Regions from separate parts of the Burkholderia savannae genome, predicted to be linked through region 1. Evidence: riboswitches for the same ligand, from Rfam matches in the RefSeq annotation. Region 1 holds a riboswitch; the other holds the start of a gene.
What was found. Region 1 has a riboswitch for thiamine pyrophosphate ahead of WS78_RS00900 (FAD-dependent oxidoreductase). Riboswitches for the same ligand answer to the same signal wherever they lie in the genome.
Positions count from the first base shown of each region.

Region 1 (5,772 bases):
GGCTCGATCGCGACGTCGCCGATCGACGCGAGCGCGGCGCCGTTCGGCAGCGCGAGCTTCAGGCCCGACGTCGTGATCTGCGGCGCGTCGACGTAGTGCAGGTTGATGCCGCCGCGCTCGGTCGCGGGCGACATCGCTTCCTTCAGATGCGACGCGCCCATCACGCGCTTGAATTCGCGCAGACGGTTGACGGTCGCGCGCCACTCGGCGAGCGTGCCGTAACTGTTGATGAACCACGAGAACGAGTCGCTGACGGTGCTGAACGCGCGGCTGATCTGGATCAGCACGCCGAACGTGAACGCGCCCGCGAAGTAGCGGGGCGCGGCGACCGCGATCGGAAAGAGGCTCGCGAGCTGCGCATAGAAGTTCAGCACGAACGTGAGGCGCTTCGTGTAGCGCATCACGCGCCACCAGTTTTCGCGGATTCGCTGAAACAGGTTCTGCTCGTGCGCGGTTTCGACGGGCTCGCCGTTGTAGAACGCGATCTGCTCGGCGTTCTCGCGGATGCGGATCAGGCTGAAGCGGAAGTCCGCCTCGACGCGCTGCTGCTGGTAGTTGATCGACACGAGCGGATGGCCGAAGCGGTGCATCACGTAGGAGCCCGCGATCGCGTAGATCATCGCGACCCACACCATGTAGCCGGGAATCGTGATCGCGTGGCCGCCGAGCGAGATCGTCGCCGCGCCGGCGATCGACCAGAGGATCGTCGCGAACGAGACCAGCGTGACGACCGTCGACAGCAGATCGAGCGATAGCGACAGCGTCGTCGACGCGAGCGATTGCAGGTCGTCCGCGATCCGCTGATCGGGGTTGTCGGCGAGCCGGTCGCGCTCGATCCGGTAGAAGTTGCGCTCGCCGAGCCATTCGTGCAGGAAGCGCGTCGTCAGCCACTGGCGCCAGCGGAAGCCGAGCATCTGGCGCAGATAGAGGCCGTACACCGCGAGGATGATGAACGCGAACGCGAGCACGGCGAACGTGATCAGCAGGCTCGGGAAGTCGCGCACGTCCTTCGATTGCAGCGCGTTGTAGAACGATGCGCTCCACGAGTTGATCCGCACGTTGATCCACACGAGCGTCAGGTTGATCGCGACGATCGTGACGAGCAGGCCCCACGCGACTTTCCACTCCTCGGAAACCCAATAGGGCTTGATGAGGCTCCACGTGGATACGGGAGGCGGGGATTGCGTCGGGCCGTCCGGGACGGGGGCGAGGACTTGCATCGATTGAGTCATGAGCTTCCTGATGTGAGGCCGGCGACGCCGGGCGGACAACCGGGCCGCGCCCGGCGCGTCCGTTCGGCGCCGCGCGCGGCGTGCGTGCCGCGGATTCTGGCGAGCGCGCCTTAAACGGCGCTTAATGCCGCGAACGGCACTGGCTCGGCGCCGCGGCGATGCTCGCTCGCGCGCCGTGCCCAGCGGGCATTGTGCCAGCGCCGCCGCGCGGCAGGCGAATTTGCCGCAGCGCGAGGTTTGCGGCCGTTTCCGCTTTTATGGTCTAATGACCGCCGACGAAACAGGGGTGCTTCGCGTGCCTCGGCCCTGCCGAATCGGCGTGGCCGGATGCGCGGCGAGGCTGAGAGAGACCCTTCGCACCCGATCCGGGTAATACCGGCGCGGGAAGTTTCCGATCCCGCCGGGCCATGCCCGCGCCGTCGCTTCGGCGAGCCGCGCGCATCGCGAGTCCCGGCCGGCCTCAGTCGCCGGTTTCGTCCTTTTGGGTGCGCATCTTCGCGCGTGACGGAAGGTATCGATGACCGTGCAATCTTCAGTTCTTTTGCTTCGCTGCGAGCCGTCGGCCGCGGCGGATTTCCCGGCTCCCGCTTCGAGCCGCTTTCATGTGACGAACACGACGGGCGGATGCGATGAACCTGCGTGCGTCTGAGCCCGATTTCGCGGTGCTGGGCGGCGGCCTCGTCGGCCGCCTGATCGCATGGCGTCTCGCGGGCGCGGGGCACCGCGTCGCGCTGTACGAGCGCGGCGACGCGGCAGGCTCGGGCTCCGCCGCGTGGGTCGCGGCGGCGATGCTCGCGCCGCTCGCCGAAGCGGCGAGCGCCGAGCGCTTCGTCACCGATCTCGGCGTCGCGTCGTTCGATCTCTGGCCGCGCTGGCTCGCGGAGCTGCCCGAACCCGTGTTCTTCCAGCGCAACGGCACGCTCGTCGTCTGGCATCACGCGGACCGCGCGGAAGCGCCGCTCTTCGAGCGTCGCGTGCGCGCGAACGCGAGCGCCGAGTTGCTCGACGGCGGCCTCGTCGCGCTCGCGGGCGCGCAGGTCGACGCGGCCGAGCCGGCGCTCGCCGGGCGCTTCGCGCACGGCCTGCTGCTGCCGCGCGAGGGCCAGCTCGACAATCGACAGGTGCTGCGCGCGCTCGCCGCGGGCCTTGCGGAGCGCGGCGTCGATGCGCACTGGAATACGGCGATCGAGCCGCAGGCGGCGCCCGCCGCGCGCATCACGATCGACTGCCGCGGGCTCGGCGCGAAGGCGCAGATGCCGACGCTGCGCGGCATCCGCGGAGAGGTCGCGCGCGTGCATGCGCCGGGCATCGGCCTCACGCGCCCCGTGCGGCTGCTGCACCCGCGCTATCCGCTCTATGTCGCGCCGAAGGAGAACGATCTTTACGTGATCGGCGCGACCGAGATCGAAGGCGAGGACATGTCGCCCGTCAGCGTGCGCTCCGCGCTCGAGCTGCTGAGCGCCGCGTTCTCGGTGCACCCGGCGTTCGGCGAGGCGCGCATTCTCGAACTGAATTCGCAATGCCGGCCGACGCTGCCGGACCATCGCCCGGCGCTCGTCTGGGACGGCGGCGCGACGCTCGCGGTCAACGGCCTGTATCGGCACGGCTTCATGATCGCGCCGGAAGTCGCCGATACGGCGGCGCGCTTCGCGCAGGCGCTCGTCGAACGCACGGTGAGGGACGCCGACACGTTCGCCGCGTGGCGGTGCGACGCGCGCTGGCCGGCGCTGCTGCAGCACGGCGCCGCGCACCACGCGCCTGCCTGAGCGCGGCCCGACGAACCGATCAACCGACATCGACAGCCATCATGGACATCCAGATCAATCAACAGACGCTCTCGCTGCCCGACGGCGCGACGGTCGCCGACGCGCTCGCGGCGTACGGCGTGCAGCCGCCGTTCGCGGTCGCGGTCAACGGCGCGTTCGTCGCGCGCACGCAGCACGCGGCGCGCGCGCTCGCCGCGGGCGACAAGCTCGACGTCGTGCATCCGGTCGCGGGCGGCTGATGCGCCGGCGCGCCGGCATCGCCTCCGCACCCCGTTCCCACAGGATCTTCCGATGACGCCTCTTTCCTCCGCCGACACGCTCACGCTGCACGGCAAAACCTTCGCGAGCCGCGTGCTGCTCGGCACGTCGCGCTATCCGTCGCTGCAGTCGCTGTCCGATTCGATCGCGGCCGCGCGGCCGGGCATGGTGACGGTCGCGCTGCGGCGCCAGATGAACGCCGGCGCGGCCGAGGCCGGCTTCTTCGATCTGCTCAAGCGCCACGACGTGCCGCTGTTGCCGAACACCGCGGGCTGCCAGACGGTGGCCGAGGCAGTGACGACCGCGCAGATGGCGCGCGAGGTGTTCGAGACCGACTGGATCAAGCTCGAGCTGATCGGCGACGACTACACGCTGCAGCCGGACCCCGTCGGCCTCATCGAAGCGGCGACGCTGCTGGTCAAGGAAGGCTTCAAGGTGCTGCCGTACTGCACCGAGGATCTCGTGATCGGCCGGCGCCTGCTCGACGCCGGCTGCGAGGTGCTGATGCCGTGGGGCGCGCCGATCGGCACCGGCAAGGGCGTCGTGAATCCGTACGGGCTGCGCGTGCTGCGCGAGCGGCTGCCGGATGTGCCGCTCATCGTCGACGCGGGGCTCGGCGTGCCGTCGCACGCGTGCCAGGTGATGGAGTGGGGCTTCGACGGCGTGCTGCTCAACACGGCCGTGTCGCAGGCGACGCATCCGGAGATCATGGCGCGCGCGTTCGCGCAGGGCGTCGAGGCCGGGCGCGCCGCGTATCTCGCGGGGGCGATGGAGGCGCGCGAGACCGCGCACGCGAGCACGCCCGTCGTCGGGATGCCGTTCTGGCACCAGGACGGGAGCCACGCATGAGCCCGGCGCTCCCCAACGCATTCTGGCCGCCCGCCGACGAGCTCACCGAGACCGCCGAGCGGATTCGCGCGACGCTCGGCGTATGGCCGTCGCCCGACATGCGCACGCGCATTTGCCTCGCGCCGCCCGAGCATCCGCGCGCGGGCGACCTGTGGGTCGAGATCGCGGGCGACGCCGATGCGCACGCCGCGCACATCGCGCGGCTGACGGCGGCGGGCGCGCAGGCGATCGTGATCGATGACGTATCGGCGACGCTCCACACGGGTGCGGCGCGCCATGCGCTCGCCGCGCGCGGGCCGCTCGCCGACGACTGGATCGCGGCGCTCGCCGCGTTTCTCGATTGCGGTTTTCCGGCGTCCGACGCGCTCGTGCTCGCGCTCGCGTGGCGCGACGGCGACGATGCGCGCGGCGACGATCCGTGGCCCGTCGATGCCGCGCGCTTTCCCCGCGCGCTCGGCGTGCCCGCCGCGCCGAAGCCCGCGTTCCCGCCGTGTCCGCAGCGGCTCGGCCTGTATCCGGTGCTGCCGAGCGCCGAGTGGATCGAGCGCGTGCTCGACTGCGGCGTGAAGACCGTGCAACTGCGCGTGAAGGACGCGTCGCCCGATGCGCTGCGCGCGGAGGTCGAGCGGGCCGTGGCCGCGGGCCGCCGCCATCCGGACGCGCGCGTGTTCATCAACGATCACTGGCGGCTCGCGCTCGACGCGGGCGCGTACGGCGTGCACCTCGGCCAGGAGGATCTCGAGACCGCCGATCTGGCGGCGATCGCGCGAGCGGGCGTGCGCCTCGGCCTGTCGAGCCATGGGTACTACGAAATGCTGGTCGCGCTGCAGTTGAAGCCGAGCTACCTCGCGCTCGGCCCGATATTCGCGACCGCGACGAAGGCGGTCGCCGCGCCGCCGCAGGGGCTCGCGCGGCTCGCGCGCTATACGCGCTTCGCCGGGCCGCAGGCGCCGCTCGTCGCGATCGGCGGAATCGCCGTCGACACCCTCGGCGCGGTGCTGGCGGCGGGCGTCGGCAGCGCGGCCGTCGTCAGCGCGATCACGGGCGCGGCCGACTACCGGGCGGCGATTGTTGCGTTGCAGCAAAAATTCGGACGATAATTTGACAATCTCTGACTGGAACGCTTGAGAAGCCTTCACGACATCATTCCGAGGCAGGCCCTATAATTCGGCGTTCTGCGTATAAGGATTGTCAGCTCCGTGAGCTCCTCCTCCGAGTCCCTGCTAGAGCTTCGCGACGTCGCTTTCGGCTACGGCGAGCGTCTCGTCCTGTCGAACTTGAACATGCGTTTCGCGCGCGGCCAGGTGGTCGCGGTGATGGGCGGTTCGGGCTGCGGCAAGACCACCGTGCTGCGCCTGATCGGCGGGCTCGTGCGCGCACGTCGCGGCCAGGTGTTGTTCGACGGCGCCGATGTCGGCGCGCAGACGCGCGAGGGTCTCTACGCGCTGCGCCGCAAGATGGGCATGCTGTTCCAGTTCGGTGCGCTCTTCACCGACATGTCGGTGTTCGACAACGTCGCGTTCGCGCTGCGCGAGCACACGGATCTGCCGGAAGAGCTGATCCGCGATCTCGTGCTGATGAAGCTCAACGCGGTCGGCCTGCGCGGCGCGCGCAACCTGATGCCGTCCGAGGTGTCGGGCGGGATGGCGCGGCGCATCGCGCTCGCG
Region 1 is NZ_CP013417.1:171,435-177,206, forward strand. It holds gene WS78_RS00895 (ABC transporter ATP-binding protein/permease) at 1-1,232, opposite strand, end outside; TPP riboswitch at 1,505-1,636, shown strand; gene WS78_RS00900 (FAD-dependent oxidoreductase) at 1,862-2,998, shown strand; gene thiS (sulfur carrier protein ThiS) at 3,040-3,237, shown strand; gene WS78_RS00910 (thiazole synthase) at 3,290-4,105, shown strand; gene thiE (thiamine phosphate synthase) at 4,102-5,205, shown strand; gene WS78_RS00920 (ABC transporter ATP-binding protein) at 5,305-5,772, shown strand, end outside.

Region 2 (5,772 bases), on a different replicon from region 1:
CGAGCCGCCCGGAAAGCCCCACGTGCCCTTTTGCGGCTCCTTGCCGCGCTGAACGAGGATCACTTCGTCGCCGCGAAACGTGACGGCGATCACCGCGACGCGCGGCGCCGCGAGCGCCGCCGCGCGGCCGGTGCCTTTCGGATCAGTCATCGTCGATGCTCCGCATCTTCGCCCTCTCTCTTCGCGCGCCGTTCGTTCGGCCCGCATGCGCAAAACGACGGTAATCGGCCGCCTCGGTGATTAATGGATGAAACAATCCGCTCGAATTTGCTCGGATTTTGCGAATGAATATTTTCGATTCGCGATTCAGCGGCCTTTCCGTTTTCGGAAATTTCGCAAAGCGCCTAGCCTAACACAACCCTGACGATTCGCTCGAATGCGATTTTATTAACCAAATCGCCGCCCCCTGATTATTCGGCCGCATTCCATACTTATTGCGCTGGTCGATTGACAAATGAAACCGGCCGTTGCTATACCTATTAACCGTTGCCGATTCCGCGCATCAATCGACGAAGCGCCCCGCCATACGTTTGCGCCGCGCCCGACTGCCGCGCGGCGCGGTAATCGCCTCGCTTTCGCACGCCGTCGGCACATCCGGTTTCGAATCAGCCTGCATTTGCGGTAATCCGTAACGCCGCACCACTCCGTATCGTCGTCCGATATGGAACTCTCATCGTCACGCAACTGAAACACAAAAAAGGTGATCGATTATGCAAACGCATCCGGACGGGCTGTCCAGTCAATACGAGGCGCAGCGCTATTCAAACGCGCGCAATATTCTGAGATCCGAAATTATCTACGGCGACGGGTTTCAAAGCCCCGGCGGCATCGAAGGATTCAGGACGATGCTTGCCGACAAGATGCCGATCGAGCCCGGCATGCATCTGCTCGACGTGGGCTCCGGCCTGGGCGGCGCCGCGTTCCATCTCGCGAGCCGCTACGACGTGACGATCGTCGGGCTCGACACCGCGCCGCGGATGACGGAGCTCGCGGCGGCCCGGCAGCCGGCGCTCGATCCGCGCGGGCGCGTGCGCTTCGTCAACGGCGACATTCACGGCGACGCGCTTGCCGGCGAGCGTTTCGACATCATCTATTCGCGCGACGCGCTGATGTACGTGCACGACAAGGCGTCGCTGTTCGCGCGCTGCCACGCGCTCCTCGCGCCGCAAGGCCGCCTGTACATCACCGACTTCTGCCGCGGCCGCGCGTCGCTCGCGTTCGACGCATATGTGTCGGTGTCGGGCTACGACCTGAGGACGATCGACGAGTACGCGCGGATCGTCGAGGACGCGGGCTTCGACGTCCTCACCGCGACCGACGTCAGCGACGACGCGCGGCGCCAGTTGACCGACGATCTGCATCGCTACGAGGCGCGCGTCGCGTCGCGCGATCCGTCGATCGATGCACCCGACGCCGAGCACATCGTCGAGCGCTGGCGGCGCAAGATCCGCTTCGTCGATGAAGGGAGCCTGCTGCAAGGGCTCTTCGTCGCGCAGCGCCGATAGGCCGCCCGTTCGACGGTCATTCAGGAGAAGCCGACATGCTGACATCGCATTCCGATCATCTGCAAATCGACTGGGAAACCGGCGGAACGGGCCGCTATCATTGGGTGTGGCTGCGCCAGGCCTGCGAGTGCGCAGAGTGCTTCAACGGCCACTGCCGGCAGCGCCATTTCGATCCGGGCGCGATTGCGCCCGGCATCCGGCCGGAGCGCGTGTCGCTCGGCGCGCACGGGCTGCGGATCGTCTGGCAGGACGCGCACGTGAGCACGTACGCGCTCGACCGGCTCGCGCGCGACGACTACCGCGACGGAATTTCCGCGGCCGACGCGCAAGCCGGCCCGCCCTGGACGCCGTGGCCCGAGCGCGGCGCGCCGGCGTCGAGCCATTTCAGCCTCGCCGACGTGCTGGAAGGCGACGCCGCGCTGCGGCTCGCGCTGAATCGTCTGTTCGAGTCGGGCCTTGTCGTGCTGAAGGCGGACGGCGGCGCGACGCGGCCTTTCGACGAGGTTCGCGAGCGTCTCGCGGGCTTTCTCGATCCGTCGTACTTCGGCGAATTCTTCGATCTCGAAATCAAGTCGGACGACGCGACCGACAGCGTGTCGTTCAGCACGAAGGCCTTGCCGCTGCACACCGACATTCCGTACTGCTCGCCGCCGCCCGACTACCAGTTCCTGTTCGGCCTCGACGTCGATCCGCGCTGCGCGCGCGAGCAAATCGGCTGCACGCGGTTCGTCGACGGCTGGGCGGTGCTGTCCGAATTGCGCGACGCGTCGCCGGACATGTTCGATCGGCTCGCGCACACGAACGTCGTCTATCGCGCCGAATATCCGAACGCGCGCAAGCGCTACGAGCATCGGACGCCGATCGTCCGGCTGCGGCCGGACGGTTGCGTCGAGCGCCTGATCAACAACCCGACGAAGATGTTCTTCGACGGCATCGGCTTCGACGATCTGATGCCGTTCTTCCGCGCGTATCACGCGCTCAAGGCGCGCCTCGTCGCGACGAGGCGATCGTATCTGCACACATGGACGCAGGGCGACATGGTCGTCTGGGACAACCGGCGGATCTTTCACGGACGCGGCGACTTCGGCGCACCCGGGATCGTGCGCACGCTGCGCGGCGGATATTTCAAGGAAGGCGAGCTGCGGGCGCGCGAGGCGTTTATCGCCGCGGCCGCGGCCGCGCGGCGCGCGGAGGGCTGAGCGCGGCGGCGCGTCGTCGATGCGCGCGCGGCGCTGTTCGCATGGCCGTCGCGGCCGCCGAAGCGCCGAACCCCGCGCTCGCCTGCGCGCGCATGAGACGGCCGGCGCGCGCAGGCTCGCTCGGATGTCGCCGGCCGGCTCGCATCGCGCGAGCCTGAATGCATCAAGCGGGATACGTGAGGCAGGCCGCGCCCGCCGCCACCGCCGCGCACGCGACGAAGCGCCGTCCGCTCGGCTTCTCGCCCAACCACGCCCAGCCGATCAGCACCGAAAACACGATGCTCGTCTCGCGTAGCGCGGCGATCGGGCCGACCGGGCCGCGCGACAGCGCGTCGACGACCGCCGCGTAGCTGATCAGCGAGATCAGCCCGCCCGCCGCGGATTTCAGCGTTTCGGCGCGCGTGAAGCCGGCGTTCAAGCGGCCGCCGACGAGGAGGAACACGGCGGGCATCGCGACGCCATACGCGATGAAGATCCACGCCGCGTACGCGAGCGGATGGCCCGCGACGCGCGAGCCGACGCCGTCTACCGTCACGTAGCCGCCGATGAAGAGCGCGGTCGCGAGCGCCGCGGCGAACGAGCGCGAACGAATCCGCGAGCGGCCGAGCGCGAGGCTCGCGATGCCGCCCGACACGAGCGCGACGCCCGCGAGCGGCGCGCCGTCGAGACGCTGGCCCGCCCACGCGTAGCCGCCCAGCGTGACGAGGAGCGGCACCGCGCCGCGCACGACCGGATAGACCTGGCTGAGCGCCGCGCCTTCATACGCGTAGGCGAGAAACACGCTGTAGCCGACCTGCAACGCGGCGGACGCCGCCAGGTACGGCCAGCTCGCGCGCGCGGGCAGCGGCAGCAGCGCCGCGCAGACGAGCGCCGCGGCGGTCGTCGCGAAGCTCATCACGGTGATGCTCCGCAGACGATCCGCGCCGCTTCTGAGCAGCGCGTTCCAGGTCGCGTGCAGGATCGCCGCGAACAGCACGAGCGCGATGACGGACGGCGTCATCGGCGCGCGGCGAACGCAGCGGGGGACGCGCAAGACGCGCAAGATGCAGGAAGCCCCGCCGCGGCGCGGCGGCGGGCGGATTGCGGACAAATCATGGCGGACCTCATTCCTACGCCGGCATTACCCGGATCAGGTTTAGGGGTCGTTCCTTGCGCGGAACCTCTCAGCCGATCGCCCGGCTCCCCCTGATGGCCGGGCTATTATCGGCAAGAACCCGGTGGCCGACAAGCCGACGCGGGTTGATTCGTTCGCCGTCTGCGAGCGTGTCGGTCGACGCGGGAAAATGGGGCGACGGGACGGCGTGGCAATGGAGCAATGGAGCAACAGGGCCGACCGCGACGCACGACCGATGCCGCGCATGTCGCCAAGCGCGCGGCGAGCCGGCTGCGGCCGCGCGATGCCGGCATAATGAACGCCGACGCCCCCACTTCTTTCGCCCGCGGCCGCCATGACGCTTGCCATCGTCGTCCTGAACCTGATCGGCTTCTTCGTCGAGCTCGCCGATCCCGACCGCGTGCTCTCGCTGTTCGCGCTGTGGCCGCCGCGGAACGGTGCGGGCGCCGCCGTGCCCGCGTTCCATCTCTGGCAAATCGTCACGTACAGCATGCTTCACGCCGGGCTGTCGCACCTGCTCTTCAACATGCTCGGGCTCGTGATGTTCGGCCGCGACGTCGAGCGCTCGCTCGGCCGCGCGCGCTTCGGCACGCTTTATGTCGCGAGCGTCGTGTGCGGTGCGCTTACGCAGCTCGTCGTCGCGCGCTACACGGCGGCGGGCGCCGCGCCGACGATCGGCGCGTCGGCGGGCGTGTTCGGCGTGCTCGCCGGGTACGCGCTGCTGTATCCGTCGCGCCGCGTCGTGCTGCTGTTTCCGCCGATTCCGATGCCCGCGTGGGTGTTCGCGCTCGGCTACGCGGGCATCGAGCTGCTGCTCGGCGTCGCGGGCGCGGCGAGCGGCATCGCGCATTTCGCGCATCTGGGCGGGATGCTCGGCGCGCTCGTGCTGATGCTGTTCTGGACGCGGCCGAAAAGGGAGTGGCCGATCGAGTGAGCGCGGCCCGCACTCTGTCGCGCGACGGGCGGCACGGCCTGCCGCGCCGTCACTGCGGCACCGAATGATCGGCCTTGTTCGCCGGGCCGGCTTGCGTCGCCAGCTTCGGCGCGCCGGAATCGTCGCGGCCGCGCTTCGCCGCGCCCCCGCCCGCCGCCGAGTCGTCCAGCAGCGGCTCGTCGTTCACGAGCCGCACGAGCATTTCGTGATCGACGACTTCGTGCTTCAGCAGATACTGTGCGATCCGCTCGAGCGCGTCGCGCCGCTCCTTCAGCGTCCGCGACACGCGATCGTGCGCCTCGGCGAGGAGCCGCTGGATCTCGTCGTCGATCCGCGTCGCGGTGCTCTCGCTCCAGCGCTCGCCGCCCGGCTGCCAGACGACGGGCGGCAGCCCGCGGCTGTCGGCGTCGCCGAACGTCGCGAGGCCGATCCGCTCGCTCATCCCGTATCGGGCCACCATGTGCCGGGCCATTTCGGTCGCGCGCTCGAGATCGTTTTCCGCGCCCGTCGACACGTCGCCGAACACGATCTCCTCGGCGACGCGCCCGCCGAGCAGCACGTCGAGCCGATCGAGCAGCTCGCTCTTGCGCAGCACGTAGCGATCCTCGGTCGGCACCTGCTGCGTGTAGCCGAGCGCCGCGATTCCGCGCGGAATGATCGACACCTTCTTCACCGGATCGCTGTGCGCGCGGGTCTGCGCGATGAGCGCATGCCCGGCCTCGTGATGCGCGATCGTGACCTTCTCCTGCTCGCTCATCACGCGGCTCTTGCGCTCCATGCCCGTCATCGTCCGGTCGATCGCCTCGTCGAAATCCGACATCTCGATCGCCGGCTTGTCGAGCTCGGCCGCGTGCAGCGCCGCTTCGTTGACGATGTTCGCGAGATCCGCGCCGACGAAGCCCGGCGTGCGCGACGCGAGCTCGCCGAGATCGACGTCCGCCGCGAGCTTCACGTGCTTCACGTGCACCGACAGAATCTGCCGCCGCCCGGTCAGATCCGGCCGGTCGATCGCGATATGCC
Region 2 is NZ_CP013418.1:728,398-734,169, reverse strand. It holds gene WS78_RS24240 (NUDIX hydrolase) at 1-150, opposite strand, end outside; gene WS78_RS24235 (methyltransferase domain-containing protein) at 711-1,505, shown strand; gene WS78_RS24230 (TauD/TfdA family dioxygenase) at 1,541-2,704, shown strand; gene WS78_RS24225 (DMT family transporter) at 2,868-3,704, opposite strand; TPP riboswitch at 3,794-3,900, opposite strand; gene WS78_RS24220 (rhomboid family intramembrane serine protease) at 4,153-4,752, shown strand; gene ftsH (ATP-dependent zinc metalloprotease FtsH) at 4,802-5,772, opposite strand, start outside.
Region 2: linked by a shared signal. The riboswitch ahead of WS78_RS24225 (DMT family transporter) and the one ahead of WS78_RS00900 (FAD-dependent oxidoreductase) in region 1 are both predicted to bind thiamine pyrophosphate.